DNA from 2 places in the Burkholderia sp. Bp9031 genome. Region 2 is predicted to be linked to the other one. Evidence: riboswitches for the same ligand, from Rfam matches in the RefSeq annotation. Region 2 holds a riboswitch; the other holds the start of a gene.
What was found. Region 2 has a riboswitch for manganese ahead of DIE15_RS19475 (TMEM165/GDT1 family protein). Riboswitches for the same ligand answer to the same signal wherever they lie in the genome.
Positions count from the first base shown of each region.

Region 1: linked by a shared signal. The riboswitch ahead of DIE15_RS17470 (sodium:calcium antiporter) and the one ahead of DIE15_RS19475 (TMEM165/GDT1 family protein) in region 2 are both predicted to bind manganese.

Region 1 is NZ_QTPW01000012.1:7,182-23,116, forward strand. Features, by position in the region: gene DIE15_RS17420 (ExeM/NucH family extracellular endonuclease) at 92-1,897, opposite strand; gene DIE15_RS17425 (copper resistance D family protein) at 2,108-3,049, opposite strand; gene copC (copper homeostasis periplasmic binding protein CopC) at 3,046-3,426, opposite strand; gene DIE15_RS17435 (copper-binding protein) at 3,447-3,794, opposite strand; gene DIE15_RS17440 (multicopper oxidase family protein) at 3,885-5,180, opposite strand; gene DIE15_RS17445 (TolC family protein) at 5,182-6,768, opposite strand; gene DIE15_RS17450 (hypothetical protein) at 6,765-7,058, opposite strand; gene DIE15_RS17455 (hypothetical protein) at 7,441-7,827, opposite strand; gene DIE15_RS17460 (heavy metal response regulator transcription factor) at 8,106-8,777, shown strand; gene DIE15_RS17465 (heavy metal sensor histidine kinase) at 8,774-10,189, shown strand; yybP-ykoY riboswitch at 10,323-10,498, shown strand; gene DIE15_RS17470 (sodium:calcium antiporter) at 10,581-11,591, shown strand; gene DIE15_RS17475 (glutathione S-transferase C-terminal domain-containing protein) at 11,628-12,266, opposite strand; gene DIE15_RS17480 (helix-turn-helix domain-containing protein) at 12,404-12,781, shown strand; gene DIE15_RS17485 (hypothetical protein) at 12,805-13,173, shown strand; gene DIE15_RS17490 (XAC2610-related protein) at 13,218-14,078, shown strand; gene DIE15_RS17495 (MFS transporter) at 14,273-15,670, shown strand; gene DIE15_RS17500 (LysR family transcriptional regulator) at 15,683-15,935, opposite strand, start outside.
Region 2 is NZ_QTPW01000014.1:66,982-82,916, forward strand. Features, by position in the region: gene DIE15_RS19430 (gamma-glutamyl-gamma-aminobutyrate hydrolase family protein) at 1-354, opposite strand, end outside; gene DIE15_RS19435 (GntR family transcriptional regulator) at 645-1,325, shown strand; gene DIE15_RS19440 (amidase) at 1,333-2,709, shown strand; gene DIE15_RS19445 (disulfide bond formation protein B) at 2,859-3,371, shown strand; gene xdhC (xanthine dehydrogenase accessory protein XdhC) at 3,973-4,977, shown strand; gene DIE15_RS19455 (adenosine deaminase) at 4,996-6,021, shown strand; gene DIE15_RS19460 (hypothetical protein) at 6,193-6,465, shown strand; gene guaD (guanine deaminase) at 6,462-7,778, shown strand; yybP-ykoY riboswitch at 7,875-8,012, shown strand; gene DIE15_RS19475 (TMEM165/GDT1 family protein) at 8,091-8,663, shown strand; gene DIE15_RS19480 (DUF4136 domain-containing protein) at 8,716-9,420, opposite strand; gene pepN (aminopeptidase N) at 9,608-12,301, shown strand; gene DIE15_RS19490 (class 1 fructose-bisphosphatase) at 12,591-13,604, shown strand; tRNA gene DIE15_RS19495 (tRNA-Thr) at 13,813-13,888, shown strand; gene DIE15_RS19500 (LuxR C-terminal-related transcriptional regulator) at 14,072-14,881, shown strand; gene DIE15_RS19505 (FAD-dependent oxidoreductase) at 15,057-15,935, shown strand, end outside.

The sequences.
Region 1 (15,935 bases), on a different contig from region 2:
GGAGAGACGCACGAGCGGCAGGGCCACCGCTCACGTGCCGACGTGCGGCTGACGCCGCACGCCGTACTTCAAATGCTCGACACCGCGGCAATCAGCGCCCGCCGCCCGGCAGCGCGATATCGACCAGCACCGGATCGTGATCCGACGAGCGATACGCATCCGGCGCGTAGAACGTCTTCTGCTGCTCGGCCGACTTGTACGCGAGCGTGTACTGCAGCGCGAGCGGCTCGTCCGCGTTGATGTGCCATTCGTGCACGGCCTTCACGTGCGATGCGAGCGGCAGCGACGCGAGCGCGTGATCGAGATAGCCGGCTTCGCCGTTGTACACGTAGCTGTACGCGTTGGCGCCGATCCAGCGCGACACGAGGTTGCGGTAGCCGCGCGATTCGAGCAGGCGGATCGGGTCTTCATGCGTGTAGCTGTTGAAGTCGCCGATCAGCAGCGTGCCCTGCCCTGCGACGCCCGTCGGCGTGCCGGCGAGCCAGTCGGCCAGCTTCGCCGCCGCGCGCGTGCGCGTCGGGTTCCAGCAGCCCTGGCCGTCGCCCTGGTCGAGGTCGTCGTTCGCCGCGTCCGGGCAGTTCTTCGACTTCAGGTGGTTGACCGCGATCGTCAGCGCCTGCTTGTTGCCGCCAATGCGGCGGAACGACTGCGCGAGCGGCTGGCGGTTCTTGTCGTCGATCGCGAGCGTCGATGCTCGGCCAACCGGCTCGACCGCGCGGCTGTCGTAGATCATCGCGACCGCGATCGCGTCGCCGCCGAGGCGCGACGTGCCCGGATCGACGACGCGCCAGTTGCTGCCGAGCTTCGCCGCGAGCTGGCGCACCGCGCTCAGTTCGCCGTAGCCGTTGTTCTGGATTTCCATCAGGCCGATCACGTCGGCGTCGAGCGCCTTCAGCGCACTGACGATCTTCGCTTCCTGACGCTGGAATTCTTGGTAGTTCTTCGCGCCGCGATTGTTCGGATCGTCGAAGCCGCCGCCCACGCCGTTGCCGTTGAAGTAGTTGAGGACGTTGAACGACGCGACGCGCAGGTTCGATTTCGGATCGCGTGCCGGTGCGTTGGTGCGCGGGTTCGAGCGCGTGTCGAACGCCGGCGCGGCCGCGCCGGGCAGCGGCTGCACGCGCCATGCGCCGTAGCGCACCTCGAGCACGCCTTCGACGTTGCGCACGGTATAGCCCGCGCGCAGCGTGTTCGCGGCCGACAGCTCCGGCGCCGGATACGGCACGGTCGCCGGGTTCTGCTTGTTCGAGCCGTCGTCGAGGATCAGCCGGTTGCGTGCGTTCGCATCGATCTGCGTCTGCGCCTGCGACGGCGGCACCACGCTCGTCGGCGTGCGCAGGCGGCCGTTGCTCAGCATCACGCTGCCGTAGCGGCCGAGCTCGTAGTTGTCGGTGATGGCGAGCGTCTGCGGCAGGCGCACCAGCATTCCTTCATATGCGGCGAACGTGCCGGGGTTGTCGACCGGCAGCGTGAGCGTCGCCGGCGTGACCGCCTGGCCGTTCGCGCACACCGCGATCGCGCCCGACAGCGTGAGCTGCGTCTGTCCGTATTTCTCCTCGACCTTGCCCGTCACGTGCACGAGATCGCCGGCCTTCGCGCGCACTTTGGGCGCATAGACGAACAGGCCTTCCGACACGCCCGGCTGGTTGCGGCGCTGCGCGTCGGCCTGCTGGACGAAGAAGCCGCCGAAGCCGTCCGTGCCGCCGAAGTCGGCCGTGACGACCGCTTCGATCGACACGTTCTGGCCGGCGAGCGGCGACGGCGCGCCCGGCCCCTGGATGTCGGCGATCGGCGTCGTGCTGCCGCCGCAGTTCGGGCTGACGGAGGCGGCGAAGACCGGTGCGGCAAGCGCAGGCAGCAGCAATAGTGGCGCAAACAGGCGGATTGTCGAGCGCATGGCGGGGAATCCCGGTTGTGAGGGTGGCGAAAGCTTAGCGGCGCTCGATGACAGTTTTTAGTAACCAAAAGACAGATAGATGTAATTTTCTGTGCCGCTCCGCCATGGCGATCGACCGCGCACTTGCGGCCGGCCCCGGAAAGTCATCCGACAAAAATCGCCCCTGTTGCGACGATGTCCCGGTACCGGCTTCGCCCGCGGGCCGCGACACTAAACCGTCCCCGGCAACGCGCTCGACACGAGCAGCGCCGCCGCCATCAGCACGCCGGCGAGCACGACCGCCTCGATCCGCAGCACCGTGCCGAACCGGCGCAACGCGTCGACCGGGATCGCCGCCGCCGGATCCTTCAGCGCGGCCAGCAGCTTCGGCATCCCGAAGAACCGGTTGTGTCCGCCGAGCGCCGCCGCGATCAGCACGAGTGCGAGCTTGAGCAGCAGAATCTGTCCGTACGTCGACATGAACAGGTTGCTCGGCGTATCGACGCCGCGCCACCCGTTGTATGCGCCGGTCGCGAACAGCACGGCGAGCGCGGCCGTCGACGCATCGGAAAGCGACTGCACGAACGACGCACCGGTCGTGCGCTCGCTCGCGGGCATTCCGGCGAATCGCGACATCACGCCGAACGCCGTCACGAGCACGAGGCCGACCCACGCGCTGATCGCCAGCAGATGCAGCCAGTCGACCCACACCGGCACGCTGAACAGCCCCGCGTCGACCGGATGCCCACCATTGCTGCGCGCCAGCGCGACGCACGCGAGCGCGGCCCACATCGCGAACGGAAAGCGCGTATCGGTCGCGCGCCGCAGGAACGACAGCAGCACGACGACGGTCATGAACACGGCGCCGGCCAGCCACGCATGACCGAACCCGGTGCCGGCCAGCATCGAGCGAACGGCCGGCCCCGCGTCGAGCAGCGGCACTTCGCTCATCAACGCGCAGTGCGCCCAGAACGCCGTGATGCTCGCGAGCAGTGACACGACGGACGCAGCGCGCAATGTCGCGACGAGCCGCCGCGCGATGTCGCGCTGCCACGCCGACACGCCCCGTGCGAGCCAGTGGCTGCCGAGCAGCGTGCCGACGATGACGGCGAACCCGGCGTTCTGGATCGCCACCGCCGCCAGCCGCAGCATGCCGACGAAGCCTTCGTTCACCCTTTCACCTTGAACGTATAGGTGCCTTTGGTGCGATGCGCGTCGGCCGTCATCGCCGCCCATTGCACCGTGTACGCGCCCGGCGCGAGCTTCGGCATCGCGACGGTCATCACGCGCGGCGCCGCGGGATCGACCTTCGCGCCGTCGTGCGCGACGGGCTTGCCGTTCGCGTCCGACACCTTCACCGAACTGAACGTCGGTTCGAGGTCTTCGTTGAACGCGAGCCGCAACGTGTCGGGCGCGGTGTCGACCGTGCTGCCGGTCGCGGGCGTCGCGCTTTCCAGCTTGCCGTGCGCCGAGGCGGTCACCGGCGCGGCGGCGATCAGCGCGCCGGCCGCGACGAAGCGGACGAACCGCGTGAGCATCGTGATCTTCATGTGCATGTTCCGCCCCGGCATCACGGCTTGCGCAGCTCGACGACGGTCAACGCGCCGCCCACGTCCTCGGCGACGAAATCGATCTTGTCGCCCGCCTGGACCTGCGACAGCATCGCCGGATCCTTGACCTTGAACACCATCGTCATCGCCTCCATCCCGAGGTTCTCCAGCGGGCCGTGCTTGATCGTCAGCTTGCCCGCGGCCGTGTCGACCTTGCGGATCTCGCCGTGCGACATCGCGCGTGTCGCGGCGGCGCCCTGCTTCGCGTCGCCGCCCATGTCCATGCCGGCCATGTCGCCGGCCGCGTATGAGGCGGCAGAAAACATCAGCGCGCAACCCGTTGCAATTGAAACCAGTTTCTTCTTCATCGTGCGTGCTCCATCCAGAGTGAGTGAAATGAAATCGGCGGCCGCATCGTCACGGCCGCCGCGTGCCGCGTGCCGCCTGCCGCCTGCCGCTCAGCCGTCCGGCAATTCCCCGGTGTATTCGTAGGCGACGGTGCCCTTCGGATGCCGGAACCAGCCCGGGTCGCGATAGTCGTTGCGGCCGAGCCCCTGCCGCACCTTGCAGACCGTGAACATGCCGCCCATCTCCAGCGGCCCGAACGGGCCGGTGCCCGTCATCATCGGCAGCGTGTTGTCGGGCAGCGGCATCTCCATGCCGCCCATCGCGCCGCCGGTGCTGCCCATCGCCATGTAGTCGGGCACGAGCTTGCCGATGCGCGTCGCGAGATCCTTCTGCGGCACGCCGATCAGGTTCGGCACCTGGTGGCCCATCGCATTCATCGTGTGATGCGACTTGTGGCAATGGAACGCCCAGTCGCCGGGGCGATCGGCGGTGAACTCGATCGCGCGCATCTGGCCGACCGCGACGTCGGCCGTCACCTCCGGCCAGCGCGCCGCCGGCGGAATCCAGCCGCCGTCGGTGCCGGCCACCTCGAAGCTGTAGCCGTGCAGGTGGATCGGATGGTTCGTCATCGTCAGGTTGCCGAAACGAATCCGCACGCGGTCGCCCGCACGCACCGGCAGCGGGTCGATACCCGGGAACACGCGCGAGTTGAACGTCCACATGTTGAAGTCCGTCATCTCGTTCACGCGCGGCGTGTAGCTGCCCGGATCGATGTCGTATGCGGCGAGCAGAAAGACGAAGTCGCGATCGACCGGCATCGTCGCACGATCCTTCGGGTGCACGATGAACATGCCCATCATCCCCATCGCCATCTGCACCATCTCGTCGGCGTGCGGGTGATACATGAAGGTGCCGTGCGCCTCCAGCTGGAACTCGTAGACGAAGGTCTTGCCGGGCGGGATATGCGGCTGCGTGAGGCCGCCGACGCCATCCATCCCGTTGGGCAGCCGCAGCCCGTGCCAGTGGATCGTCGTATGCTCGGGCAGCCGGTTCGTCACGAAGATGCGGACCTTGTCACCTTCGACGGCCTCGATCGTCGGGCCCGGCGACTGGCCGTTGTAGCCCCACAGGTTCGCGTTCATCCCCGGCGCCATCTCGCGCACGACGGGCTCGGCCGTCAGGTGGAACTCCTTCCAGCCGTTCTTCATCCGCCACGGCAGCGTCCAGCCGTTCAGCGTCGCGACGGGCGTGTACGGGCGGCCGTTGGGCGGCACGAGCGGCGGCTGCGTGCCGGCCTTCGCCATCGTCGGCGCTTCGGGCAGCGACGCCGCGCCGGCCTTGCTGACCATCGCCGCACCGAGCAGCGCAGCGCCCGAGCCGCTGAGAAATTGTCGACGGGACACCATGTCAATGACCTTCCGGATGCGTTGCGGGCGCCGGTTGCGCCGCGGGTGAGGAAGCCGGCTGCGGCGCAGCGTCGGTCGTGGATGTGGCGGTAGCGTCCGCGCGCTGCGTCTGCTGCGTTGGCTGCGTCTGCTGCGTCGGCTGCGTCTGCTGCGTCTGCTGCGTCTGCTGCGTCTGCTGCGTCTGCTGCGTCTGCTGCGTCTGCTGCGTCGGCTGCGTTGGCTGCGCGGTCGGCAGGCGGCCACCGACGGCCGCCTGCAGATCGGTTTCGGCGAGCCAGTAGTCCTTCAGCGCATCGATGTAGCCGTTGACCGCGCCGACCTGTTCGCGCGCGTCGGCGAGCAGCTCGAACACGCTCGCAAGCATCCCGTTGTAGCGCAGCAGCAGCTCGTCCGAGATCGTCTTGCGCAACGGCACGACTTCGTCGCGATAGTGTTTCGCGACGTCGTAGCTCGTCGTGTACGCCGCGTACGACTCGCGCACTGCCGAGCGTGCGTCGATCGCGGTCTGCGCGAGCCGGTTCGCCGACTGCATGTAGACGGCTTCGGCCCGCGCAACCTTCGCGCCGCCCCAGTCGAACAGCGGAATCTCGACGCTGATCTCGTAGCCGTGCTCGTGGCCCTTGTCGGTCTCGTAGTTGTTCACGTAGCCGAGATCGACCGCGTTGACGAAGCGCGTCGCCTTGCTGAGTCCGAGCGACGACGCGACGCCCTGCGTCTGCAGCTTCGCGGCCTGGATGTCGAGGCGGTTGCGCATCGCGTAGCGTTCGAGGTCGCGCAGATCGGGGCGCGCCTTCGGCAGGTCGGGCAGGCGCTCGGGCAGCGCGTACCGCGTGCGCTCGCCCCACAGCCCCATCGCGCGCGTGAGCTTCTCGCGCGCGGCCACGGCCTGTTGATCAGCCTTCGCCTGCTGGGCAACCGCATCCGCATGGAACGCCTGTTCGCGTGCGTAGTCGAGCCGGCTGAAGTTGCCGGCCTGCCGCATCCGCAGCGCGAGTTCGGCGGCGGCGCTCGCGGCGTCGCGTACTTGCCGCGCATAGTTCGCGGCCTGCTCGGCGGCGACGGCTTCGACATACGCGCGGCGCGCGTCGGCCGCGACCTTCAGCATCGCGTCGGCCGTCTCGAGCTTCGTCTGCTCGAAGCGGCGACGTTCGATGTTCGTCGCGAGCGGCAGTGTCAGCAGCGCGAATACATTGGCCGAGAACGTGCGGCCGAGGCTCAGCTCACCGTCGCCGGCCCGCGTGCGGCTGAACGAGAAGCGCGGGTTCGGCAGCCGGCCGGCCTGCACGAGGTCGGCCTCCGACAGCCCGAGTTCGGCATACGACGCTTGCAGTCCGCGGTTGTTCAGCAGCGCGATCTGCACCGCGTCGTCCATCGACAGCGGTTTCGCGAGCAATTCCTTCGTCCGTGTGTCGACGGCTGCGCGGTCGGCGTCGGTCCTGACGATAACGGCGTCCTTCCCGATGCGTTCGGATGCGGTGGACGACACGGCATCGAAGCCGCCGTCCTTCGAGAACGTCGTGCAGCCGGCGAGGAAGGCCAGCACGAGCGCGGTCGCGCCGACGCGCGGTGAAATCGCAAATCCCGTCATTGCGCGGCCCCTCCGTGCATCGAATGGGCTGCGCTGCCCACCGCGTTTCCGGGCTTTGCGTGCCCGGTCGCGTGCCCTTTCGCGGGCCGCTCCATCACGTCACGGTTCAGTTGCTTCCAGCCCGGGCCTGCATCGTCCCGATACGGCACGTAGCCGTCGAACGCGGACGTCGCAGTGACGTCCGGCACCGACGCGGCGGCATCGGCCGGATCGGGCAAGACGGTTTGCGCAGGCGCGAGCGGCGGCACGAGTGCCGCCGCGCCAAGCAGCGCCGCAATGATCAATCGCATGGGTGTTTCTCGTCGTGAGTCGTGAGTCGTGTGACGGGCGTCGAAGGGTCGTCGGCACGGTGTGCGGATCGCGGCCGCCGGCCGCGGGCAGGGACTAGGGCCTGTTCACGCTAATAACGGGCTTGCGCTGGCCCCCAGAAGGGCCGAGCGCAAGGAATGCGGGGAAGCGAATACTCGACGTATTCGCGAGGCGCATGACGCGGCGATCGGCCCTTCTGGGGGCCAGCCCCACGAATGATTTTTCCAAACGGGGGAACGTGCCTTTCCGCCCGCATTGCGGCGTCGTTCGTCGTTGCAATAGCTACGGCTATTGCGCCTCCTCTCTCCTTGCCTTGCGGGCGGAAAGGCACGTTCGCAAGCCCGTTATTAGCGTGAACAGGCCCTAGACGGGATTCCGGCGCGGCGGCCGGTCGATGCCGCCGGTGAGGAACGACACGACGATCGACGAAGGCCGGGACGAGGCGGCCGCGATACCGACGCCGGTCGGAACGGACACCGCCGGCACCTCCGACATGCCGGTGCCGAAGCAGCAGGCCCCGCACGCCGAACAAGAAGACGCATGCCGTGCGCGGTCATCCTGTGCATGCCCGCCGCCGTGCGCGCCGGACATCGCGTGCGACGCGGCCGCGTCATGAGCGCTCACCCCGTTCCCCGCATGCGGCGCCGCAACGACAACGCCCGCGCACTGCATCGACACGGTCGCGAACGACTGGATCGGCAGGCTCAGCGCCAGCAACACGACGAGGATGAATTTGCGCCAGTACGACATGGAGGTGGAATCAGGCAGGCTACGACCGGATGAACGGGAGCAACGCCGAGACGGCGCGCTCCGGACACAAGACGGCCGCAGCTTATCGCCGTCGGCGTGACGACGACATGGCCGAAACATGACCGGATTTTCATCGAACGCGGGCGCGGCATCGCAAGCATGCTCGATGACAATTCCGTCATCCACCGGTCATCTTTCCCGCACGGGCAGCGCCGTAAGCTCACGCGTTACACTGACCGGCTGGAACCACGGATGAATCACGGACAGCCTGCTCCACCATGCGGATACTGATAGTCGAAGACGAACCCAAGATGGCGTCGTACCTCCGCAAGGGGCTGACGGAGGCGAGCTACACGGTCGACGTGGCCGAGAACGGCACGGACGGGCTGTTCCTCGCGCTGCACGAGGATTTCGATCTCGTCGTGCTCGACGTGATGCTGCCGGAGCTGGACGGCTTCGAGGTGCTCCGGCGGCTGCGCGCGCAGAAGCAGACGCCCGTGCTGCTGCTCACGGCCCGCGAGGCGATCGAGGACAAGGTCACGGGGCTCGAACTGGGCGCCGACGACTACCTGCTCAAGCCGTTCGCGTACGCGGAGTTCCTCGCGCGCATCCGTTCGTTGCTGCGGCGCGCGCCGCGCAATGCGCGCGACATCCTGCACGTCGCCGATCTCGAGGTCGATCTGATCAAGCGCCGCGTACGGCGCGCCGACAACCGCATCGACCTGACCGCGCAGGAATTCGCGCTGCTGCAGCTGCTCGCGGAGCGCGAGGGCGAGGTGCTCACTCGCACTTTCATCACGTCGCAGATCTGGGACATGAATTTCGACAGTGACACGAACGTCGTCGATGCGGCGATCAAGCGCCTGCGCGCGAAGATCGACAACGCGTACGAGAAGAAGCTGATCCACACGATACGCGGGATGGGCTACGTGCTCGAGGATCGCGCGTGACCGGCGGCCCGGCACCGTATTCGCTGCTCCGGCGCCTGACGCTCGCGTTCGCCGCCGTCGCCGCGCTCGTATTCGCGCTGACCGGCGCATACCTGTATCGCTCGCTGTCCGCCGAGCTGACCCGGCGTGACGACATCGAGATCGCCGGCAAGCTCAACCAGTTCCTGCAGCTCGCGCACGCGAGCGGCTCGACGGCCGCATTGCGCGCCGATCCGGCCGTCTTCCACGAAGTGCTGCTGTCGCATCCGGGCGTCTACCTCGGCATCTACGACGGCGCGAACCGCCCGCTCGTCGAACACACCGACGAAGCCGGCAACACGCTCGCATCGGTGATCGCGCGGCCGCAGCCGGCCGCAAAAGCGGGCGCGGCCGCCAGCCCGTTCACCTGCTCGCCGCCCGGCATCGGCGCGTCGCGCTGCGTGCGCGCGCGCGCCACGCTGCCGTCGGGCGAAACCATCCAGGTTGCGCTGGCGCGTACGGCGACCGATCGCCAGTCGCTGCTGGAAAGCTACCGGGTCGACATCTGGCTCGCGGCCGCGCTCGGCGCGCTGCTGGTCGGCGCGCTCGGCTACGCGGTCGCATCGCGCGGCCTGCGCCCGGTCGAGAGCCTCGGCCGGCAGACGTCGCGCATCGAGGCGCACAACCTGAACGCGCGCCTCGATGCACGCGGCGGCCCGGTCGAACTGCGCGAGCTCGCCACGTCGGTCAACCGGATGCTCGACCGGCTCGAGCGCGCGTTCGTGCGGTTGTCGCAGTTCTCGTCCGACCTCGCACACGACATGCGCACGCCGCTCGCGAACGTGATCAGCGCGTCGCAGGTCACGCTGTCGCGTGCCCGCACCACCGAGGAATACGAAGCGCTGATCGATTCGAACATCGAGGAATGCGAGCGGCTGCAGCGGATGATCGAGAACATGCTGTTTCTTGCGCGCACGGACAATGCGCGACAGCACCTGAAGACCGTCGAACTCGACGCGGGCAACGAACTGCGCCGGCTCGCGTCGTATTTCCAGGCGCTGGCGGACGAAGCCGGCGTGCACCTCGACGTGCGGGGCGAAGCGCCGGTCGTCGCGGACGCGACGCTGTTTCGGCGCGCCGTAAGCAACCTCGCGTCGAACGCGCTCGAACACGCGGAATCCGGGTCGACGGTCGAGCTGGCCGTATCGACGCGGCCCGGGTACGCGGTCGTCGAAGTCACGAACCGCGGCGCGGCGATTCCGCCCGAGCAGATCGAGCGGATCTTCGAGCGCTTCTACCGGATCGATTCGTCGCGGCACGGCGCGGCGCGCAACGCCGGGCTCGGGCTCGCAATCGTCAAGTCGATCGTCGAACTGCACCGCGGCAAGGTCGAGGTCGCGAGCCGCGACGGGCGCACGACGTTCGCGCTGTATTTCCCGGCCCGGGCTTCATGACCCAAGCGTGACACGCGCGCACGCCGATTGCTTCCCCGTACGCCATGCGCATCCGCTGTCACGCGACTTACCGTCCCGAATGAAAGGGGGTGACCGCCCAATCTTGCCGAAAGCGGCCGGCTCGGCTAGACTGCCTTTCGTCTTTGGGGAGTAGCCTGCTTTCCTTCCCCGGAAAGCGAACGCGTCAACACACTCGGCCTGCGGCCGTGGCGCGTTCGGCCGAATCGGTCTGGCGAGACCATCGACGCATCGCGTCGGTCCTGGTCGGACGTCGGCAGATGCGTCATGGTTCGTCCACGTCCGACCACGGAGTCCCCATGTTCCTCCTTGCCTTCCCTTCACATTTCGTGAGTTCCACGACCGTCCGCATGCCTGCCTGCGGAGGTGCCGCATGACGTCGATGCTCGTCGAACTGGCGTTCATGCTGATCGTCATCCTGGTCGCCGCCGAACTCTTCACGAATGCGCTCGAACATCTCGGCGAACGGCTGAAGATTTCCGAGGGCGTCACCGGTTCGCTGTTCGCGGCCGTCGGCACCGCGCTGCCCGAAACGATGGTGCCGCTGCTCGCGCTCGCGGGCGGCACGTCGAACGCGGCCGTCAACGAGGAAATCGGCGTCGGCGCGATTCTCGGCGCGCCGCTGATGCTCGCGACGCTGACGACTTTCCTGATGACGCTCGCCGTGATCCGCTCGCGCGGCCTGACCGGCACGATCGCGCCTGAGCGGACCGGCTTCGTGCGCGACCTGAACTACTTCATCGCCGCGTTCGCGCTCGCCACCGTCGCGATGTTCATCCCGCATCACGTGTGGGCCGTCCGCGCGCTGCTCGCCGTCATGCTGGTCGGGATCTACGTGATGTACGTGGTAATGACGTTCCGCGCATCGATGCAGCTCGTCGATGCCGGGCACGGCACCGAAGCGCCGCACGCGATGTTCCTGTCGCGCGTCGGGCTGCCGACCAACCTCGCGACCATCGCGCTGCAACTCGCGCTCGGCGTCGCGCTGCTCGTCGGCGGTGCGAAGGGCTTCATTCATGGCGTCGAGGGCGTGTCGCACCTGCTCGGCATTTCCGCGTTGCTGCTGTCGCTGATCATCGTACCGATTGCGACGGAGCTACCGGAGAAGGTCAACAGCGTGCTGTGGATCCGCCGCAAGAAGGACACGCTCGCATTCGGCAACATCACCGGCGCGATGGTGTTCCAGGGCACGCTGCTGCCGGCGATCGGCATCATGCTGACGCCGTGGGAGCCGCGCCCCGAAGTGCTGACCGGTGTAGTCATCACGCTCGCGGCGGCGGTCTGGCTGCGCGTCAATGCTCGTGCGCGCGGGCTCGCGATCTGGGCGCTGCTGGCGAATGGGGCCGGTTACGTCGGTTACCTGTTCGTGACACTGACGCGCTGAGTGCGCCGACCGCGCCGGGCTCCCCGCGCGCGTCGATCAGGACGCGTTCGGCCGCGCGTCGGCCTGCAGCACCTGCTGCACGGCCGGCCGCGCCCGCACCCGCTCGTACCACGCACGCAGGTTCGCATGCCGGCTCAGGTCGATGTCCGCGTTGTACACCGAGCGCATCCATTCGGCCTTGCCCCAGCCCGTGAGCGCGAACAAGTACGCATCGGCGATCGTGAACGTGTCGCCCGTCAAATACGTATTGCCGTCGAGCTGCCGGTCGATCCATGCGAAGCGGCTGTCGAGCTTCTGCCGCACCGGGTCGACATATTTCCCCGCCTGCACCGCGTACAGCAGCGGAATGAAGCCCTTGTGAATCTCGGTGCCGAGGAAGTTCAGCCATTCCATCAGCCGGTAGCGGGCGAGCGTGCCGTATGCGGGCGCGAGCCCCGCTTCCGGGCGCCGGTCCGCGAGATACTGCGCGATCACCGGTCCTTCGCGCAGCGTCGTACCGTCGTCGAGTTCGAGCAGCGGCACGTAGCCAAGCTCGGTGACGTCGTAGTAATCGCGGCCGTCGTCGATTCGATGCTTGCGCGCATCGACCGCGACGATCTGCGCATCGATGCCCGCTTCGTGCAGCACGATGCGGATTGCCTGCGAACAGCTGCCGGGAGCGTGATAGAGCTTCATGCGTTTCCTTCTTTGAATGATCCGTATATCGATTCGCCGCGACGCGGGCGCTAATATCTCGCATCGGCGCCGCGCCGGGAAGACGGCAGTCGTTTGTGCCGTAGTCACAAAAAAGTTACCGACCCAGAGCCAGCAGCATGAAAACGAGTGCGACAGGATGTTCCGTGGAAGAAGCGATGCGCATGCTCGGCGGCCGCTGGCGGCTGCTGCTCGTGTCGTACCTGCTCGACGGGCCGAAACGCTTCAGCGACCTGCGCCGCGACATGCCGGGCATCTCGCAGCGGATGCTGACGCTCGATCTGCGCGCGCTCGAGGACGCCGGCTTCGTGCGGCGCACCGTGTATCCGGAAGTGCCGGTGCGCGTCGAGTACGATCTGACCGCGGACGGCGACCGGCTGCGGCCCGTCGTCGAGGTCATGCGTGAATTCGGGCTGTGGCTGAAGGCGCGCGATGCGCAATGCGATGCCCGCGCGACGCCCGACGCGATCGAAGCCGACGCCGGCCTGCCGCAATAACCCCACACCCGGAGAAAAGCATCATGGAACTACACGCCACCGTCGGCGCGGCCACGTCCGACATCGACGACGACGAAAGCTGCGCGAACATCTATTGCCACGACGCGCAGCAAGACTACTGCTTCTCGCTGCTGCGCTTCCCCGAGGAATCGTCGATCGAGGTGATGGTGCACGACCAGCTCACTGCGCACGTGAAGGATCTGACGGTGCGTCTGACGAGCGACACGATCGAAGTCGAGCTCGACGAGCGCACTGCCGCGCGTCTCGACGGCAATACCCATTACGTGATCCATCTCGCGCCCGGCGAGCACGATCCCGTCGCGCTACGTGCCGCGCTGGCGGAAATCTTCGACGGCAAGAGCGGGTATCGCGACGACAGCGCAAGCGCGTAAGCCGCTCTGCGCAACACGCCACCCCACGCGTTCGAACGCCGCTCATGACACGCCCTTCGCGATTCCAACCGCTTCTTCGCCGCTGCGCGCTGCTGATCGCGTGCTGCGCATCGGTTGCTGCCGCGCAGGCGGCCAAACCGCTGCTCACGTTCAAGGTCGACGACGCCATCACGGCGCGCGTCGAACACGCCGACGGCTCGCGCATCACGATCCGCTTCCTGCCGAGCGGGAAAACGCAAACGCTCGACGTCGGCGTATCCGACGAGGACGGCCACTACCAGCTCGCATCGGACGACTACAACTTCGACGGCCACCGCGATCTCGCCGCGCACGCGCTGCTCGGGATGGTCAACGAGAGCTACGGCATCTTTCCGTACGACGCCGCACGCCAGCAGTTCGAGCCGCTGAAATTGCCCGCGGCCGACATGCCGCACGGCAACTGCGACGACCTGATCAACGTCGACGCGAAGCCGAAGGATCGCACGCTCTACAGTTCGTGCCGAGGCGGGCCGATCTGGTATACCGACGCATACCGCTTCGACGGCAACGGCCGGATGTATCTCTATCAGTCCAGCGAAGCGATTCCCGACGATCTTCGTGACCTGCTCGACGGCGACTCGGGTCCCTCGTCGTTGCTGCTGACCTACGACGAACACGGTAAACGCGTATCGCGCCGCCTCGACGCGTACGGCGGCGGCAAGGTTACGTTCAAGGTACGCCCGGCGCGCCTGCCGCTGCACGACGCGATGAACGATGCGCCGACGCGTCGCTATGTCGTCGCGGGTGATACGCTCGAGCTGATCGATGCCAGCGCCGACTTCCAGTGGCTGAAGGTGCTGTATCGCAATCCACGCGGCGGGACCGCGCAAGGTTGGGTCAGCGCGAAGGAAGCAACCGGCGGCTGAACCACGATGCGGCGACCGGGCACACCGCACTTTCGCCGCACTTTCTCACATACTGAGCGCCCGGCATCCCATTAATAGGGATACCTGCCCAAATGTTGACGCGCTTCGCGCCACGGCCCTAACGTTCGCCCAATGCCATTGGATTCGGCCGCCCGCCCGCGGGTGCAGGCCGACACAGAACACAGGAGACGACCGTGGCCCATTCCGCGTCACGCACGCATGCCAACCCGTCGGCGCAGCCGCAAGCGCACGCCGACACCGTACCCGATTCCGCAGCCCGCACGTCCGCGTCCGCAACCGCCGCCTTCACCGCGCCGCCGAGCCGCAAGCGCCTGATCATCCTGGCGCTGCTGTTCGTCACGGTGGTGATCAACTATCTCGACCGCAGCAACCTGTCGATCGCGGCGCCCGCGTTGTTCAAGGAGTTGAACATCGACCCGGTCCGCGCGGGCCTCGTGTTTTCCGCATTCGGCTGGACCTACGCGCTGATGCAGATCCCGGGCGGCTGGCTCGTCGACAAGGTGTCGCCGCGCGTGCTGTATGCGGGCGCGCTCGCGCTGTGGTCGGCCGCGACGCTGCTGCTCGGCTTTGCCGGCTCGTTCGTCGGGCTGATCGTGCTGCGGCTCGCGGTGGGCGCGCTCGAAGCGCCGGCCTATCCGATCAACAACCGCGTGGTCACGACGTGGTTCCCGACCGGCGAGCGCGCCAGCGCGATCGGCGGCTACACGTCGGGGCAGTTCGTCGGCCTCGCGTTCCTCACGCCCGTGCTCGCATGGCTGCAGGTGCATCTCGGCTGGCACATGGTGTTCGTTGCGACCGGGCTCGCCGGCATCGCGTGGGCCGCGATCTGGTACGCGGTGTATCGCGAGCCGCGCGCGTTTCGCGGCGTCAACGCGGCGGAGATCGCGTTGATCCGCGACGGCGGCGGCCTCGTCGATCTCGAGGACCGCATCGCCGCGCGCACCGAACGCACGCCGTCGACGTGGCGCGATCTCGGCATCGTGCTCGGCCGGCGCAAGTTGTGGGGCATCTATCTCGGCCAGTTCGCGCTGAACTCGACGCTGTGGTTCTTCCTCACGTGGTTCCCGACCTACCTCGTCAAGTATCGCGGGATGGACTTCATCAAGTCCGGCTTTCTCGCGTCGCTGCCGTTTCTCGCCGCGTTCGTCGGCGTGCTGTGCTCGGGCGTGCTGTCGGACTGGCTGATGCGGTGCGGCGCATCGCAGGGCTTCGCGCGCAAGCTGCCGATCATCTCGGGGCTGCTGATCTCGACCTGCATCATCGGCGCGAACTATGTCACGTCGACGGGCTGGGTGATCGCATTCATGACGATCGCATTCTTCGGCAACGGCTTCGCGTCGATCACGTGGTCGCTCGTGTCGGGCCTCGCGCCCGCGCGGCTGCTCGGCCTCACGGGCGGCGTGTTCAACCTGATCGGCAACCTGTCCGCGATCGCGACGCCGATCGTGATCGGGTTGCTCGTCGACGGCGCGGACTTCTCGCGCGCGATCACCTACATCGCCGCGATGGCGCTCGCGGGCAGCCTGTCGTATGGGCTGCTGGTCGGCAAGGTCGAACGCATCGACGCATGAGCGGGTGCCGTGCTACGCGGCCAACGCGATCGCCTTGATGTTGAACGCACGCAGCAGGTCCTCGCAGAACGCAGCGACGATCGGCTTCTCGCTCGTGCTGCGCTTCATCGCGAGATGCAGCGGCACGTCGAAGCTGAACGTCGTGCGGCCGACGGCCTTGACGAGCCCGCGCTGCTCGAACGGCTCCGCGTAATGCGCGGGCAGGTAGCCGAGATGCCCACCCGACAGGATCAGGATCGTCGCGGCCTCGATACTGTCCGCGCTC
Region 2 (15,935 bases):
GACGATCCGACCGAACACCGACCACGGCGTGTCGCTTTGTTTCAGGTAAGCCGGCGGCGCATTCTGCGCGCTCGCGGGCGGCGGGCGCGGCGTATCGAAATCGGGTTGCGCGCCGAAGCCCGGCGGCGGTGCGCCGGGTTTCGGCGACGCTACAACACCGTCGACGGCAGCCCCCGGAGCGCCCGGCTCGGACGCGGCCGTGACCGGTGACGCGCCGTCCGCCGCAACATTCTGTGCAGCGGCAGCCCGCGTGGCGGGCGCCTCCGGCGTACGTGCCGGACCGGAACGGGGGGAATCGGAAGAAGCGGAAGAAGTGCCGGGCAGACCGGCCGGGGAAGGCGTGATTTCGCTCATGACGATGGTCTGGTACGTCGCTCGCGCGTATTGGATTGACGAGGATTCATTATGCTTCAGTGCACGATCGCGCGGTAAACCAGCAACATCCTGTCGATATTGTTGCAAGTCGTCGCATGCGGTGCCGGACCCGCCATCGTAACCCCACCGCACTCCGTTTGGCGGCATCGCATCTCGCCCCGGCCAACTGGACATATGTGATATATCACAATAATATTCACGGATTGTCCACGCTCCCCGATCGCCCGCACCATGATCGCGCCCCGCCCGGCCAACGCGCCGCCGCCCGCATGAACGCCCTGACCGACGCCCCCCGCGACCGGCCTGCCGCAGCGGCGCTCAGCCTCGCCGACCGCGCATACGCGCTGATCCAGCGCGACATCATCACGATGCGCCTGAAACCCGGCGCCGCGCTCAACGAAGCCGACCTCGTCGCTCGCACCGGCATCGGCCGCACCCCCGTCCACCAGGCCGTGCATCGGCTGGTGCTCGAAGGGCTGTTGTCCGTGATGCCGCGCAAGGGGCTGCTGGTGCAGCCGCTGTCGCTCGACGACATCGTCGCGGTGATCGACGTGCGGCGCATCAACGAAGCGCACTGCGTCGAACTCGCCGCCCGTCACGCGACGCCCGACGATCTCGCCCGCATCGCCGCGCTGCTCGATGACGGGCAGCCATGCGTCGATACGCACGACGTCGAGGGCATGATGGAACTCGACCGCGCGTTTCATCAGGCGATCGCCGCGGCGGCACGCAATACGGTGCTCGCGGAGATCCTGCGCGCGCTGCACGAGCGCTCGCTGCGCTTCTGGTTCGTCACGCTGTCCGAGCCGCACCACCTGTCCGACGTCCAGCGCGAACACCGCGAACTGTTCGAGCAACTGTCCGCGCGCGACGCCGCCGGCGCGCGCGCGGCCGTCGAACGCCATATCGATTCGTTTCGCGCCACCCTTGTCCAACATCTTCGCCCCTGAGCCGCCCATGACCACTTTCACGCCCTTCCCCCCGCTCGCCCAGCTCGCCGCCGACCTCTCCGCCGGCCGGACCACGAGCCGCGCGCTCGTCGACGTCGCGCTCGAACGGATCGCCGCTCCGTCGGGCCAGGGCGCGGCCGTCTTCACCGAAGTCGACGCCGACAACGCGCGCGCGGCCGCCGATGCACACGATCGCCTGCGCGCCGCGGGCACCGTGCTGTCGCCGCTCGCGGGCATCCCCGTGTCGGTGAAGGACCTGTTCGACGTCGCGGGCCAGGTGACGCGCGCCGGTTCGCGCGTGCTCGACGGCGCGCCGCCAGCGCAGGCCGACGCGGTCGCCGTCGCGCGGCTCAAGCGGGCGGGCGCGGTGCTGGTCGGCCGCACCAACATGAGCGAGTTCGCGTTCTCGGGGCTCGGCCTCAATCCGCACTTCGGCACGCCGCGCTCGCCGTACCGCCGCGACGTACCGGGCGACGCGCGGATTGCCGGCGGCTCGTCGTCCGGTGCGGCCGCGTCCGTCGCCGACGGGATGGCGGCCGTCGCGCTCGGCACCGACACCGGCGGCTCGATCCGGATTCCGGCCGCGCTGTGCGGGCTCACGGGCTTCAAGCCGACCGCAAGCCGGATTCCGACGCAAGGCGGCGTGCCGCTGTCGACGACGCTCGACTCGTTCGGGCCGATCGGCCTGACGGTTGCCTGCTGCGCCCTCGTCGACCGGATGCTCGCGGGCCTCGAGCCGCACGTGCCGGCCATGCGGCCGCTCGAAGGCTTGCGGCTCGGCGTGCTGACCAACTATGTGACGGACGGCGTCGACACGGACGTCGCCGCTGCGCTCGATGCCTCGCTGAAACATCTCGAAGCCGCCGGCGCGATCGTCACGGAAGTGCGCTTCTCCGCGCTCGACCGGCTGCCTGACATCAACCGCTTCGGCTTCTCGCCGATCGAGGCATACGCGTGGCATCGCCCGCTGCTCGCGCAGCACCGCGACCAATACGACCCGCGCGTGCTGTCGCGCATCCTGAAGGGCGAACCGGCGAGCGCGGCCGACTATCTCGACCTGCTCGCGGCCCGCCACGCGATGCTGGACGAAGCGGCGCACACGGTCTGGTCGCGCTTCGACGCGCTCGTCGCACCGACGGTGCCCGTCGTGCCGCCGCGCATCGCCGAACTCGAGGCGGACGACGCCGCATTCACGCGCACCAATGCGCTGATCCTGCGCAACCCGAGCGCCTTCAACTTCCTCGACGCATGTGCGCTGTCGCTGCCGTGCCATCCGCGCGACGCGGCGCCCGTCGGCCTGATGCTCGCGGCCGCGCCGCATCGCGACGATGCGCTGCTCGCGATCGGCCAGGCGGTCGAGGCCGTGCTGAACACGATCCGGTGACCGCACCGGCGCAATGACGGCGGCCGACGAAGCGGACGAAGCGGGTGCGGCGTGGTGCCGCACCCGCGCTGTCAGTTTCGTGCCAGATCGTTCGCGCTAAAATCGCGCGATTGTTTCTCGGACCGACCACCGACAGGAATCCCGCCGACATGAACGACTCCACGCTCGCCCTCCGCCGTGAACGCCGCCTGCTGATGCTGCTCGGCTGGGTATGCATCGCCCTGCTGGCCGGCGCGCTGTACCTGCAATACGTCAAGAACGAGGATCCGTGCCCGCTGTGCATCATCCAGCGCTACTTCTTCGCGGCGATCGGGATCTTCGCGTTCCTGGCCGCCGGGATGCGCAACTGGCGCGGCATCTGGGTGCTCGAGCTGCTGATCGCGATCGCCGCGGCCGGCGGCGTCGGCACCGCCGCGCGGCACCTGTCGATCCAGATGAATCCGGGCTTCAGCTGCGGCTTCGACACGCTGCAGCCGATCGTCGACAGCCTGCCGCCTGCCCAGTGGTTCCCCGGCATGTTCAAGGTCGCCGGCCTGTGCGAGACGGTCTACCCGCCGATCTTCGGCATCCTGCTGCCCGGCTGGGCGCTGATCGGCTTCGCCGTGATCCTGATCGCCGTTGCCTCGAGCGTCTGGCGCCATCGCCGCAAGCTGGCAGGCTAACCCGCCGCGCGGCCCGGCCGACCGGTCGGATCCGCCGATCCTGGTTCGTCCGGCTCCACCCGCAACGTCTCTCGCGGCCGCACCCTGTCGGCCGCGCGTAAACACCTACCCCCGCCGCAGCCCGAATTTCCGGGCGAACGCGCATCGCGCGACATCCGTGCGCACGCCCCGCCGCACAAGCGTTCCGGCCCGATGCGCGCGCATCGGCGCCCCGATCCCGCGCGGCGGGCCTATGATCGACATGATCGCCGTCTGATAGTCCGGATCACCGCCCGGCGATGTTCCCGTCGCCTTGCAGTGCTATCTTCGCGACTGGATGGCGATCTACGTGCGCGAGGCCAGGCGGTCTCACCTCCTGCGTAACGCGCGCCCGATCCGCAATGTCGACTGGATTCATCATGACAACGCAAACCATCCGCATCCGTCACCCTCATGGCGTCCGCGCGCCCCGCGGCGTCGTACGCGCGCGCCTTCGGCGCGCCGCCGCCGCACCGCATCGATCGTGCGGCCGGCCCGTCCCGCTCCCGTCAGTCCTCGTTGCCACCGCGCCCGCCAGCCCGCGCCGCGCGTCGTGCCGCGTCGTCCCGAACGGAGCGTGCTGATGGAAGCCTGGCTCGGCGATCTGCAGCAACTGCTCGCGCACGGCGAAGCGGCCGTGCTCGTGACGGTCGCGCATACCGACGGCTCCGCGCCGCGCGAGGCCGGCACCAAGATGCTCGTCACGCGCGACACGGCCCGCCATACGATCGGCGGCGGTCATCTGGAATGGAAGGCGATCGAGATCGCGCGGCATCTGCTGAAGGACGGTGCGCACGTGCCCCACGCGCGCAGGCTCGAACGGCTCGCGCTCGGCCCGAGCCTCGGCCAGTGCTGCGGCGGCGCGGTCGTGCTCGCGTTCGAGCGGCTCGACGTCGGCGACCTCGGCTGGATCATGTCGCTCGCGAAGCGCGTCGCGGCCGGCGCGGCGACCGTGCGTAGCGTATCATTCGGCCCCGCGCCGGGCGCGCCGCTGCTGAGCGAGCCCGAATCGCCCGCCGCGCGTGCCGATTGCCTGCTGTGGGAAACCGGCGGCGTGTCGCTGATGACCGAAACGATCGCGCCGTATGCATTTCCCGTCATGCTGTTCGGCGCCGGACACATCGGCACCGCACTCGTGAAGGTACTGGCGACGCTGCCGTGCCACGTGCGCTGGATCGACGGACCCGATGCGGGGTTCCCGCCGGCCGAGGCGCTCGCCGGGATCGGCAATCTCGCGATCGACGCGCTCGCCAGCCCGGCAGACGCCGTCGACACGGCGCCGCCGCACGCGTACTTCGTCGTGATGACGCACGACCACACACTCGATTTCGTGCTGGCCGAGCGCATCCTGCGGCGCGGCGATTATGCGTACTTCGGGATGACCGGCTCGCACACCAAGCGCATGCAGTTCGACCACCGCCTGGCAGCGATCGGCATCGACCCGGCCCAGGTCGCGCGGATGCGCTGCCCGATCGGCGTCGAAGGCATCATCGACAAGGCGCCCGAAGTGATCGCGATCTCGGTGGCCGCGCAGTTGCTGCAGGCTGTCGAGGCGAATGCGCCCGCGCAGGCTTCCCCTACCTTCTGACCGACCAAGAACAACGCCATGACCCCGACATTCAAGGACAAGATCGCCCGCGCTCCGAAAGCGGAGCTGCACATCCACATCGAAGGCTCGCTCGAGCCCGAACTGATTTTCGCGCTCGCGCAGCGCAACGGCGTGAAGCTCGCGTACGAGTCGATCGACGCACTGCGCGCCGCGTATGCGTTCACCGACCTGCAGTCGTTCCTCGACATCTACTACGCCGGCGCGAGCGTGCTGCTGACCGAGCAGGATTTCTACGACATGACGGCCGCGTACTGCGAATGCGCGCTCGCCGACAACGTCGTCCACACGGAACTGTTCTTCGATCCGCAGACGCATACCGAACGCGGCGTGCCGATCGAAACGGTGGTGGCCGGCATCGATCGCGCACTCGCCGATGCCGAGCAGCGCGGGCTGTCGAGCAAGCTGATCCTGTGTTTTCTGCGCCACCTGTCCGAGGAAGACGCGCTCGCGACGTTCGAATCCGCGCTGCCGCTGTTCGAACGCTATCGCCATCGGCTGATCGGCGTCGGCCTCGACTCGTCCGAGCTCGGCCATCCGCCGACGAAGTTCGCGCGCGTGTTCGAGAAGGCGCGCGCGCTCGGGCTGAAGCTCGTCGCGCATGCGGGCGAGGAAGGCCCGCCCGCCTATATCTACGAAGCGCTCGACGTGCTGAAGGTCGACCGGATCGACCACGGCGTGCGCAGCATCGAGGACGCGGCGCTCGTCGAACGCCTCGCACGCACGCGCATGGCGCTGACCGTATGCCCGCTGTCGAACCTGAAGCTGTGCGTGTTCGACGACATGACGAAGCACACGCTGAAGGCGCTGCTCGATCGCGGCGTCGCGGTGACGATCAACTCCGACGACCCGGCCTACTTCGGCGGCTACGTCAACGACAACTACTTCGCGACGGTCGACGGGCTGCAGCTGACGGACGCCGAAGTGCACACCGTGATCCGCAACGGCTTCGAGGCGTCGTTCGTCGATGCGGTAGAGCGCGATGCGCTGATCGCGCGTCTCGATTCGTACTGGCAGGCCGCGTGACGGCCGGCATCGAGGTTCGCTAGACAGATGAAACCCCGCAACGACATCCGCTTCGCGACGACCGGTTCGGCCCTGCGCCGCGCCGCCCGTGCACCGTGCGTGCATGCGGGCATGGCATCCATCGCACGCATAGCGACGGCACGCTCCGCCGCCGCGCGCGGACGCCTGTCGTTGCGGCTCGTCGTGCCGTTCGTCGCCGTGCCGGTCGCGATTGCGATTGTCACTGCCATCGCGGCGCTGCCGCCCGGCAGCCGTGTGCCGGTTGCCGCCGCCGCTGCGCTCGTGTGTGCAATCGCAGCCCGCAGCGCGTCAGGCTTCGCGCCCGAGCCATCCGCGTATCGCCGCCGCGTGCGGACACCGGCCACGCCGTCCACCCCGTCGCGCGCCCGGCGCCGACCGTTTTCTTCTGTTCGCCTTACCTTGATGCAGGACCATTCGTCATGACGCAAACCGCTTTCCGTTCCCAGCTGCTGACCTTCAACGGCGACCCGGCGCAGTCGAGCCAGGCCGCAAACTACGAGACCGACGGCCTGCTGATCGTCGACGACGGCAAGGTCGTCGCGGCTGGCCCGCATGCGCGGCTCGCCGCGACGCTCGCGCGCGACGCGGTCGTCCACGACCTGCGCGACAAGCTGATCGTGCCCGGCTTCATCGACACGCACATCCACTATCCGCAGACGGACATGATTGCGTCGCCGGCCCCCGGCCTGCTGCCATGGCTCGACAAGTACACGTTCCCGACCGAGCGCCAGTTCGGCGATCCGGAGCATGCGCGCGAAGTCGCCGACTTCTTCGTCGAAGAGCTGCTCGCGTGCGGCACGACAAGCGCGCTCGTCTACTGCACCGTGCACAAGCAGTCGGCCGACGCGCTGTTCGCGGCGAGCGATGCCCGCGACGTGCGGATGATCGCGGGCAAGGTGCTGATGGACCGCAACTGCCCCGAGTTCCTGCGCGACACCGCGCAATCGGGCTATGACGACAGCGCCGAGCTGATCGACCGCTGGCACGGCAACGGCCGCCAGCTGTACGCGCTCACGCCGCGCTTCGCGCCGACGTCCACCGAGGCCCAGCTCGAGGCATGCGGCGAACTCGCGCGCCGCCATCCGGACGTGTTCGTGCAGAGCCACGTCGCGGAAAACGTCGATGAAGTGAAATGGGTCGCGGAGCTGTTCCCCGGCCACCGCAGCTATCTCGACATCTACGATCGCTACGGGCTGCTGCGTCCGCGCGCGGTGTACGGCCACTGCATCCACCTCGACGACGAGGACCGCCGCCGGATGGCCGAGACGCGCACAGTGGTCGCGCACTGCCCGACGTCGAACTTCTTCCTCGGCAGCGGGCTGTTCGACTTCGACAAGGCTGGCGAATACGACGTGCCTGTCACGCTCGCCACCGACGTCGGCGGCGGCACGTCGTTCTCGATGCTGCAGACGATGAACGAGGCGCACAAGGTCGCGCGGCTGTCGGGCCACCACCTGAGCGCCACGCGGATGTTCTGGCTCGCGACGGCCGGCGCCGCGCAGGCGCTCGATCTCACCGACACGGTCGGCACGCTCGCGCCGCGCACCGAAGCGGACTTCGTCGTGCTCGACCCGCAGGCCACGCCGCTGCTCGCGCGCCGCACGAAGCGCGCGGATTCGCTCGAGGAACTGCTGTTCGCGTTCGCACTGCTCGGCGACGACCGTGCCGTGTATCGCACATACGCGGCCGGCCGGCTCGTGCACGAGCGCGGCGCCGCGCGCCGCGCCGCCGCGTAACTCACGCGCGTTTGCCTCGCCCTGCTCCGGCATGCGCCACGATGCATGCCGGAGCCGCCGAATTCGCGCCGCGCACGGCACACGCCGTGCTAGAATTCGCCGCTCATTGGGGAGTAGCCGCTCCGCTCGATGCCCCGCGCCCCCGGCGCGCATCGTGACGGAGGCGTCCGTCAACAGACTTGGCCGTTCGGCCATGGCGGACGCAGCCACCGAGGCCTGGCGAGACCGATGGTTCACTGCGCGCCGCTTCAGGGCCCGGCGCGCGGCGGATCGTCGCTCGCACGCACAACACCGGCCCGTGGAACCCCATACGTGTCCCAAGCCTTCCTGATCTCCACCGGCGCCGTCGCCCTCGCTGAAATCGGCGACAAGACCCAACTGCTGTCCCTCGTGCTGGCCGCGCGCTATCGCAAGCCCGTGCCGATCATTCTCGGCGTGCTCGTCGCGACGCTGGTGAACCACGGCTTCGCCGGCGCGCTCGGCGAATGGCTCGGCGCGCTTGTCACGCCGTCGATCATGCGCTGGGCGCTCGCGTTCTCGTTCATCGCGATGGGGTTGTGGATCCTCGTGCCGGACAAGCTCGATGCCGACGAAGCCAATACGAACCGCTCGCGGCTCGGCGTGTTCGGCGCGACGCTCGTCGCGTTCTTCCTCGCGGAAATGGGCGACAAGACGCAGATCGCGACCGTCGCGCTCGCCGCGCGCTTCCAGGATTACATCGGCGTGGTGGCCGGCACGACCTTCGGGATGATGCTCGCGAACGTGCCCGCGATCCTGCTGGGCGACCGTTTCGCGCACTGCCTGCCGACGAAGCTGGTCCACGGCATCGCGGCCGTGCTGTTCGTCGTGCTAGGCGCACTGGCGTTGCTCGGCGTCGGGGTCTGACGCACGCCGGCAAGCGGCGCGGCCGGGCGGCCGCGCCAGAGTCGACAGCGCGTTACTTCGCGACCACCGCGCCCGATGCCGGCACGGCCGGCACCGCACGCTCGTTGGCGGCCTGCGGCGCAGCCGGGCCACCGCGCTTGTCGACCGGCAGCCGCACCGTGCGGATCGCGCCGTTCGCCAACGGGAAATCGGCGAGCGCGCTGCGCGCGAGAAACGGCATCGCATACAGCAGCGCACCGTTGTCGCCGGTGGTGCGTGCGGTCACGTTGTAGACCTCCTTGCCGGTGGCACGCTCGGTAATCCGGATGCCGAGCGTGTAGTCGAAGACCTGGTAGGTCTGCGCGACATAGCCGGCCGGCATCGGCCCCCAGGGCCCCCACGGGCCCCACGGCCCGCCCCGCCAGTACGGCCCCGGCCCCATGAACCACGGGTCGTAGTAGACCGGCTGCGGCACCGTCACCAGATCGCTGCCGACCCCGTAGGTCAACCCGACCAGATAGCGCGCCTGCGCGGTCGGCACCTGCCGGAACGCATACGCGGACAACTCGTTCGCGACGATCGGCTCGTAGGTCGACTGCTCGATGCTGTGCTTCTGCGCATCGGTGCGCGTGAAGGCGTAAGTGCGTGTCGCGTCGCTGCCGCTCCAGTCGGAGAAGGCCGTGACCTGCGTCGTCACGTAGCTGGTGCAGCCCGTCAGCAGCGCCACGCACAGCACCGCCGCCCAACCCGCACCGCGTTGAATCCATTCGCGTTTCATGTCGATCCTCGTCGATCCGTCACCCGTTCGTTGCACCGCGCGAACCGCACGGGATGCCGATAATACGCGGACTGCCGCAACCGGTAAAAAGTTCGCCCGGCACGCGGCCGCAAGCCTTTGTACAATGGCCCGGTTCGCCCGGCCCGCGCTGCGGGGCCCGATCCCCACTCCACCGATCTCGACGACCATGTCCGACAACGCCTCCTCCACCGTGATCCGCCGCGCCGACTACACGCCGCCGGCCTTCCTCATCGATTCCGTCGCACTCGAATTCGATCTCGCGCCGGCCCGCACGATCGTCAGGAATACGATGCGCGTGCGCCGCAATCCGGACGCGGCGCCGACCCCGCATCTGGAGCTGATGGGCGAAGCGCTCGAGTTCCTCGACGCGCAGCTCGACGGCGCGCCGTACGGTGCGGTGCGCGCACATGAACACGGGCTGACCGTCGAGAACGTGCCCGACGCATTCGAGCTCACGCTCGAGAGCGCGTGCGCGCCGGACCAGAACACGACGCTGTCCGGCCTGTACGTATCGAGCGGCAACTTCTTCACGCAATGCGAGGCCGAAGGCTTTCGCCGCATCACCTACTTCCTCGACCGCCCCGACGTGATGGCGTCGTACACCGTCACGCTGCGCGCCGACAAGGCCACCTATCCGGTGCTGCTGTCGAACGGCAACCTGGTCGATTCGGGCGAGTTGCCCGACGGCCGCCACTTCGCGAAATGGGAAGATCCGTTCCGCAAGCCGAGCTACCTGTTCGCGCTCGTCGCGGGCAAGCTCGTCGCGATCGAGGAAAAGATCACGTCCGGCTCCGGCAAGGAAAAACTGCTGCAGGTCTGGGTCGAACCGGCCGATCTCGACAAGACCCGTCACGCGATGGATTCGCTGATCCATTCGATCCGCTGGGACGAGAAGCGCTTCGGCCTCGAGCTCGATCTCGACCGCTTCATGATCGTCGCGGTCGGCGACTTCAACATGGGCGCGATGGAGAACAAGGGGCTCAACATCTTCAACACGAAGTACGTGCTGGCGAACCCCGAGACCGCGACCGACACCGACTTCGCGAACATCGAGTCGGTGGTCGGCCACGAGTACTTCCACAACTGGACCGGCAACCGCGTGACCTGCCGCGACTGGTTCCAGCTGAGCCTGAAGGAAGGCCTGACGGTGTTCCGCGACCAGGAATTCTCTGCCGACATGGCCGCGGGCGACGAGGTCGGATCCGCGGCGCGCGCGGTCAAGCGCATCGAAGACGTGCGCGTGCTGCGCCAGTTGCAGTTCGCCGAGGACGCGGGCCCAATGGCGCATCCGGTGCGTCCGGAAAGCTACGTCGAGATCAACAACTTCTACACGATGACCGTCTACGAGAAAGGCTCGGAAGTCGTGCGGATGTACCAGACGCTGTTCGGCCGCGACGGGTTCCGCAACGGGATGGACCTGTACTTCAAGCGCCACGACGGTCACGCGGTGACGTGCGACGACTTCCGCCACGCGATGGCCGACGCGAACGGGCGCGATCTCGCGCAATTCGAGCGCTGGTACAGCCAGGCCGGCACGCCGCGCGTGTCGGTGCGCACCGCCTACGACACGGCCGCGCGCCGCTACACGGTCACGCTCGCGCAGGGCTACGGCGACGCGTCGCCGGCCGCACGCGAGACGCAACAGGGGCCGCTGCTGATCCCGTTCGCGATCGGCCTGATCGGCCGCGACGGCCGTGACCTGCCGTTGCGCCTCGACGGCGAAGCCGCCGCGTCGGGCACGACGCGCGTGCTCGACTTCACCGACACCGAACAGACCTTCACGTTCGTCGACGTGCCGGAACAGCCGCTGCCGTCGCTGCTGCGCAATTTCTCGGCGCCGGTGATCGTCGAGTACGACTACAGCGACAACGATCTCGCGTTCCTGCTCGCGCACGACAGCGACCCGTTCAACCGCTGGGAGGCCGGCCAGCGCCTCGCGACGCGCGCGCTGCTGACGCTTGCCGCGCGCGCCGCCGCGAACGAGCCGCTCACGCTCGGCGAGAACTTCGTCGCCGCGTTCCGCCGCGTGCTGACCGATGAAAACCTGTCGCCCGCGTTCCGCGAACTCGCGCTGACGCTGCCGTCGGAAACCTATCTGGCCGACCAGATGGCGGAAGCCGATCCAGCCGCCGTGCATCGCGCGCGCCAGTTCGTGCGCCGCCAGCTCGCGACCGCGCTGCGCGCCGAGTGGCTCGCCGCGTTCGAGCAGCACCAGACGCCGGGCGCGTACGAGCCGACGCCCGAAGCGTCCGGCCGCCGCGCGCTGAAGAACCTCGCGCTCGCGTATCTCGCCGAACTCGAGGATCCGGCCGACGCCGTGCGCATCGCGACCGCGCAGTACGACGCGGCAAACAACATGACCGATCGCGCTGCCGCGCTCGGTGCCCTGCTGTCCGCCGCGGCCTCGGGCGCGAACGACGCGGCCACGCGCGCACTCGACGACTTCTACCGTCGCTTCGAGAAGGAAGCGCTCGTGATCGACAAGTGGTTCGCGATGCAGGCCGCGCAGCGCGGCTCGTCCGCCCAGCCGACGCTCGCGAAGGTCCGCAAGCTGATGGCTCACCCCGCGTTCAACCTGAAGAACCCGAACCGCGCACGCTCGCTGATCTTCAGCTTCTGCGCGGCGAACCCGGCGCAATTCCATGCGGCGGACGGTTCGGGCTACGCGTTCTGGGCCGAGCAGGTGCTCGCGCTCGATGCGATCAACCCGCAGGTCGCCGCGCGCCTCGCCCGCTCGCTCGAACTGTGGCGCCGCTTCACGCCGGCGCTGCGCGACCGGATGCGCGAAGCGCTCGAGCAGGTCGCGGCCGGCGCGAAATCGCGCGACGTGCGCGAGATCGTCGAGAAGGCGCTCGCGTAAGGTCACGCACGCGATTCGCGTCGCGCCTCCACGCGACTAAGCCGGCGCCGCCCCGTTGCGGCGCCGGCTTTTTTTATCGACTGAAGGTTGGCGGGGTCGGAGCCGGACAACGCGTTCGGGCACGCGGTTTTCCGGCGGCAGCAGGGCCGCTCCGCTCTAAGCCGCTCGCCGGCACCCGGCCGGATCGGCTGCCCGGCCATGTAACGGGACGAAAAAAGGCGGCGGGTCGGCAGGCGCGCCGGGTAAAATTGCGGCAATTCAAGGATTCTTTGGCCTTTCGGAGTCTGTCATGTCCATTGCCCGCCGCACCACGCTGTCCAAGTTCCTGATCGAGCAGCAGCGTGAGACCAACAACCTCCCCGCCGACCTCCGCCTGCTGATCGAAGTCGTCGCTCGCGCGTGCAAGGCGATCAGCTACAACGTGTCGAAGGGCGCGCTCGGCGATGCACTCGGTACCGCCGGCAGCGAGAACGTCCAGGGCGAAGTGCAGAAGAAGCTCGACATCCTGTCGAACGAGATCCTGCTCGACGCGAACGAATGGGGCGGCAACCTCGCCGCGATGGCATCGGAAGAGATGGAAACGTTCTTCCCGATCCCCGCGAACTACCCGCGCGGCGAATACCTGCTCGTGTTCGACCCGCTCGACGGTTCGTCGAACATCGACGTGAACGTGTCGATCGGCACGATCTTCTCGGTGCTGCGCTGCCCGGACGGCAAGCTGGCCACCGAGGAATCGTTCCTGCAGCCGGGCACGCAGCAGGTCGCGGCCGGCTACGCGGTGTACGGCCCGCAGACCGTGTTCGTGCTGACGACCGGCAACGGCGTGAACTGCTTCACGCTCGACCGCGAAGTCGGCTCGTGGGTGCTCACGCAAAGCAACATGCAGATCCCGGCCGATACGCGCGAATACGCGATCAACGCGTCGAACGCACGCCACTGGTACGAGCCGGTCCAGCGCTACGTCGACGAACTGAACGCCGGCAAGGAAGGCCCGCGCGGCGACAACTTCAACATGCGCTGGATCGCGTCGATGGTTGCCGACGTGCACCGGATCCTGAACCGCGGCGGCATCTTCATGTACCCGGCCGACAAGCGCACGCCCGATCGTCCGGGCAAGCTGCGCCTGATGTATGAAGCGAACCCGATGTCGTTCATCGTCGAACAGGCGGGCGGCGCCGCGACGACGGGCACGCAGCGCATCATGGAAGTGCAGCCGACCGGCCTGCACCAGCGCGTGCCGGTATTCCTCGGTTCGAAGAACGAAGTCGAACGCGTGACCGGCTATCACGACGAAGGCAAATAAATTTGCACCGCAGCACTAGACGGAGGTGCGAGACGTCAGTACAATCGCGCCTTCGCGATGTGGCCCTGACAGGCCGCATCGCAGTGAAGTGAAAGCGGGAAGTCCGCCGGATCGAGGGTTTCGCGAAGCAGCAGCAACAAGCTGAAAAAATTTCGCAAAACCTATTGCCAAGATCTCGGATTTCACCATATAATTTCATTTCTCTGCTGCCGGTGTAGCTCAGTTGGTAGAGCAGCGCATTCGTAATGCGAAGGTCGTAGGTTCGACTCCTATCTCCGGCACCAAGATATAAAGGCCTGACAAGTGATGCTTGTCAGGCCTTTTCTCTTTTCCGGCCCACGTTTTCCGATACACACGGAATCGTGCGCCTGCCCTCCCCCGTCAATTCCGCTTGCGGGCATCTCCCGACTCCCGCGCCGCGCGCCGCCGATTACAATCGCCGGACCACCCGGCCCTCTCCCTGCATCATGCGCACCTGGCGTCTCGAGCGACCGAACCTCAGCGGGCAACTGGACGTGTCTCGCGCGACCGGTCTCGTCGCCGCGATCGGCGGCAGTGACCCGAACGCGTTCGCCGCGGAAATCCTGAAGCTGTTCGACGATGCGCTGTCCGTCACGCAGTGCACGATCTTCGCGTACGAGTTCGGCAACCGGCCGCGCACCGTGTCGGTCGCCGATCATCGCGGCGGCCGCTACCTGCGCGATGTCGCGGACACCTACGCGCGACATTTCTATGCGCTCGACGGCAACCAGAAGATCGTTTCGGCCGCCGGTCGCGGCACGCACCGCCGCGACGTGCTGCTGCATCAGCAGACCGGCGACGAGATCGGTCATGACGCATATCGCGCGGCCTGCTACCGCGGCCCCGACGTATCCGATCGCCTCGCGTTGCTGATGCAGCCGAACGACTCGACCTGGCTGTCGATCAACCTGTATCGCGCGCATCGCAGCGGCGCATTCCAGCCGCGCGAGATCGCGGCCATCGAAACGCTCGCGCCGTTGATCGCGCAGGCGGCGCAGCATCACTACGCGCTCGCGGGCTCGGCGCAGATCGGCATCCCGCAACTGATGCTCGGGCGGCTGCGCGGCGCATGCCCGACACTGTCCAAACGCGAACTCGACGTGCTGCGCGGCGTGCTCGAAGGCCAAACCGCGCAGGAGATCGGCGAGACGATCGGCGTAAAGGCATCGAGCGTGGTCACTTATCAGAAGCGCGCCTATCGGCGTCTCGGCATCTCGAGCCAACGCCAGCTGTTTGCGCTGTGCCTGCAACCGTGAACGGCGCCTGCCGATCCTGAACGCGTCAGGGTAAGTCCCGGCCCGCCACCAGCCGTTCGCCGTACCCGGAATGAGGACAGCGGTGTCCGGCACGGCTTCCATACTGCATCGAGCTGCCGCACGCGTCGCGTCATCGCGCGTGCGGGTCCGATCACTGCAACCCTGGAAGCCAACGATGGGCATCGAATTCAAGCCATATCCGTTCGTCGCCGCGCGTCATCCCGCGCACCTGCCGACCTGCAGCGATGGTGTCGATACGCAGCGGCACCGCGTCGCGATCGTCGGCGGCGGGCCGGTCGGCCTCGCTGTCGCACTCGGCCTCGCCAACCACGGCATCCGCAGCGTGCTGCTCGAAGCCGACGATTCGGTCTGTCACGGCAGCCGCGCGATCTGCATCTCGCGACGCAGCCTCGAGATCATCGAGCGGCTCGGCGCGCTCGGCGACTTCCTGCGCGTCGGACTGCCGTGGAGCGGCGGACGCAGCTTCCATCGTCGCGACGAAGTACTGCATTTCACGATGCCGCAGGACGAGAACCAGAAGCTGCCGCCGATGGTGAACCTCGCGCAGTATCACATCGAGCAGTTCCTGCTCGATGCCGCGCTGCGCCGCCCCGAGTTCATCGAGATCCGCTGGCAGACGAAGGTCGCGGGCGTCACGCGACACCCGGACGGCGTGCGCCTGGACGTCGATACGCCGCTCGGCGGCTACGCACTCGATGCCGACTGGATCGTCGCGAGCGACGGCGGGCGCAGCACGATGCGCGAAGCGCTCGGCCTGACGCTGCAAGGAACCCGCTACGAAGGCCGCTACGTGATCGTCGACATCGCGCTCGACAGCGACCGGCCGACCGAGCGGCTCGCGTATTTCGACCCGGCGTCGAACCCCGGCTCGACGGTGCTCGTCCACAAGCAGCCCGACAACGTGTGGCGGATCGACTACCAGTTGCGCGACGACGAGGATCCCGAAGCGGCCGTGAAGCCCGAGAACGTGATCCCGCGCGTACAGAACCTGCTCGACATGATGGGCGAGCGCGGCGACTGGTCGCCGATCTGG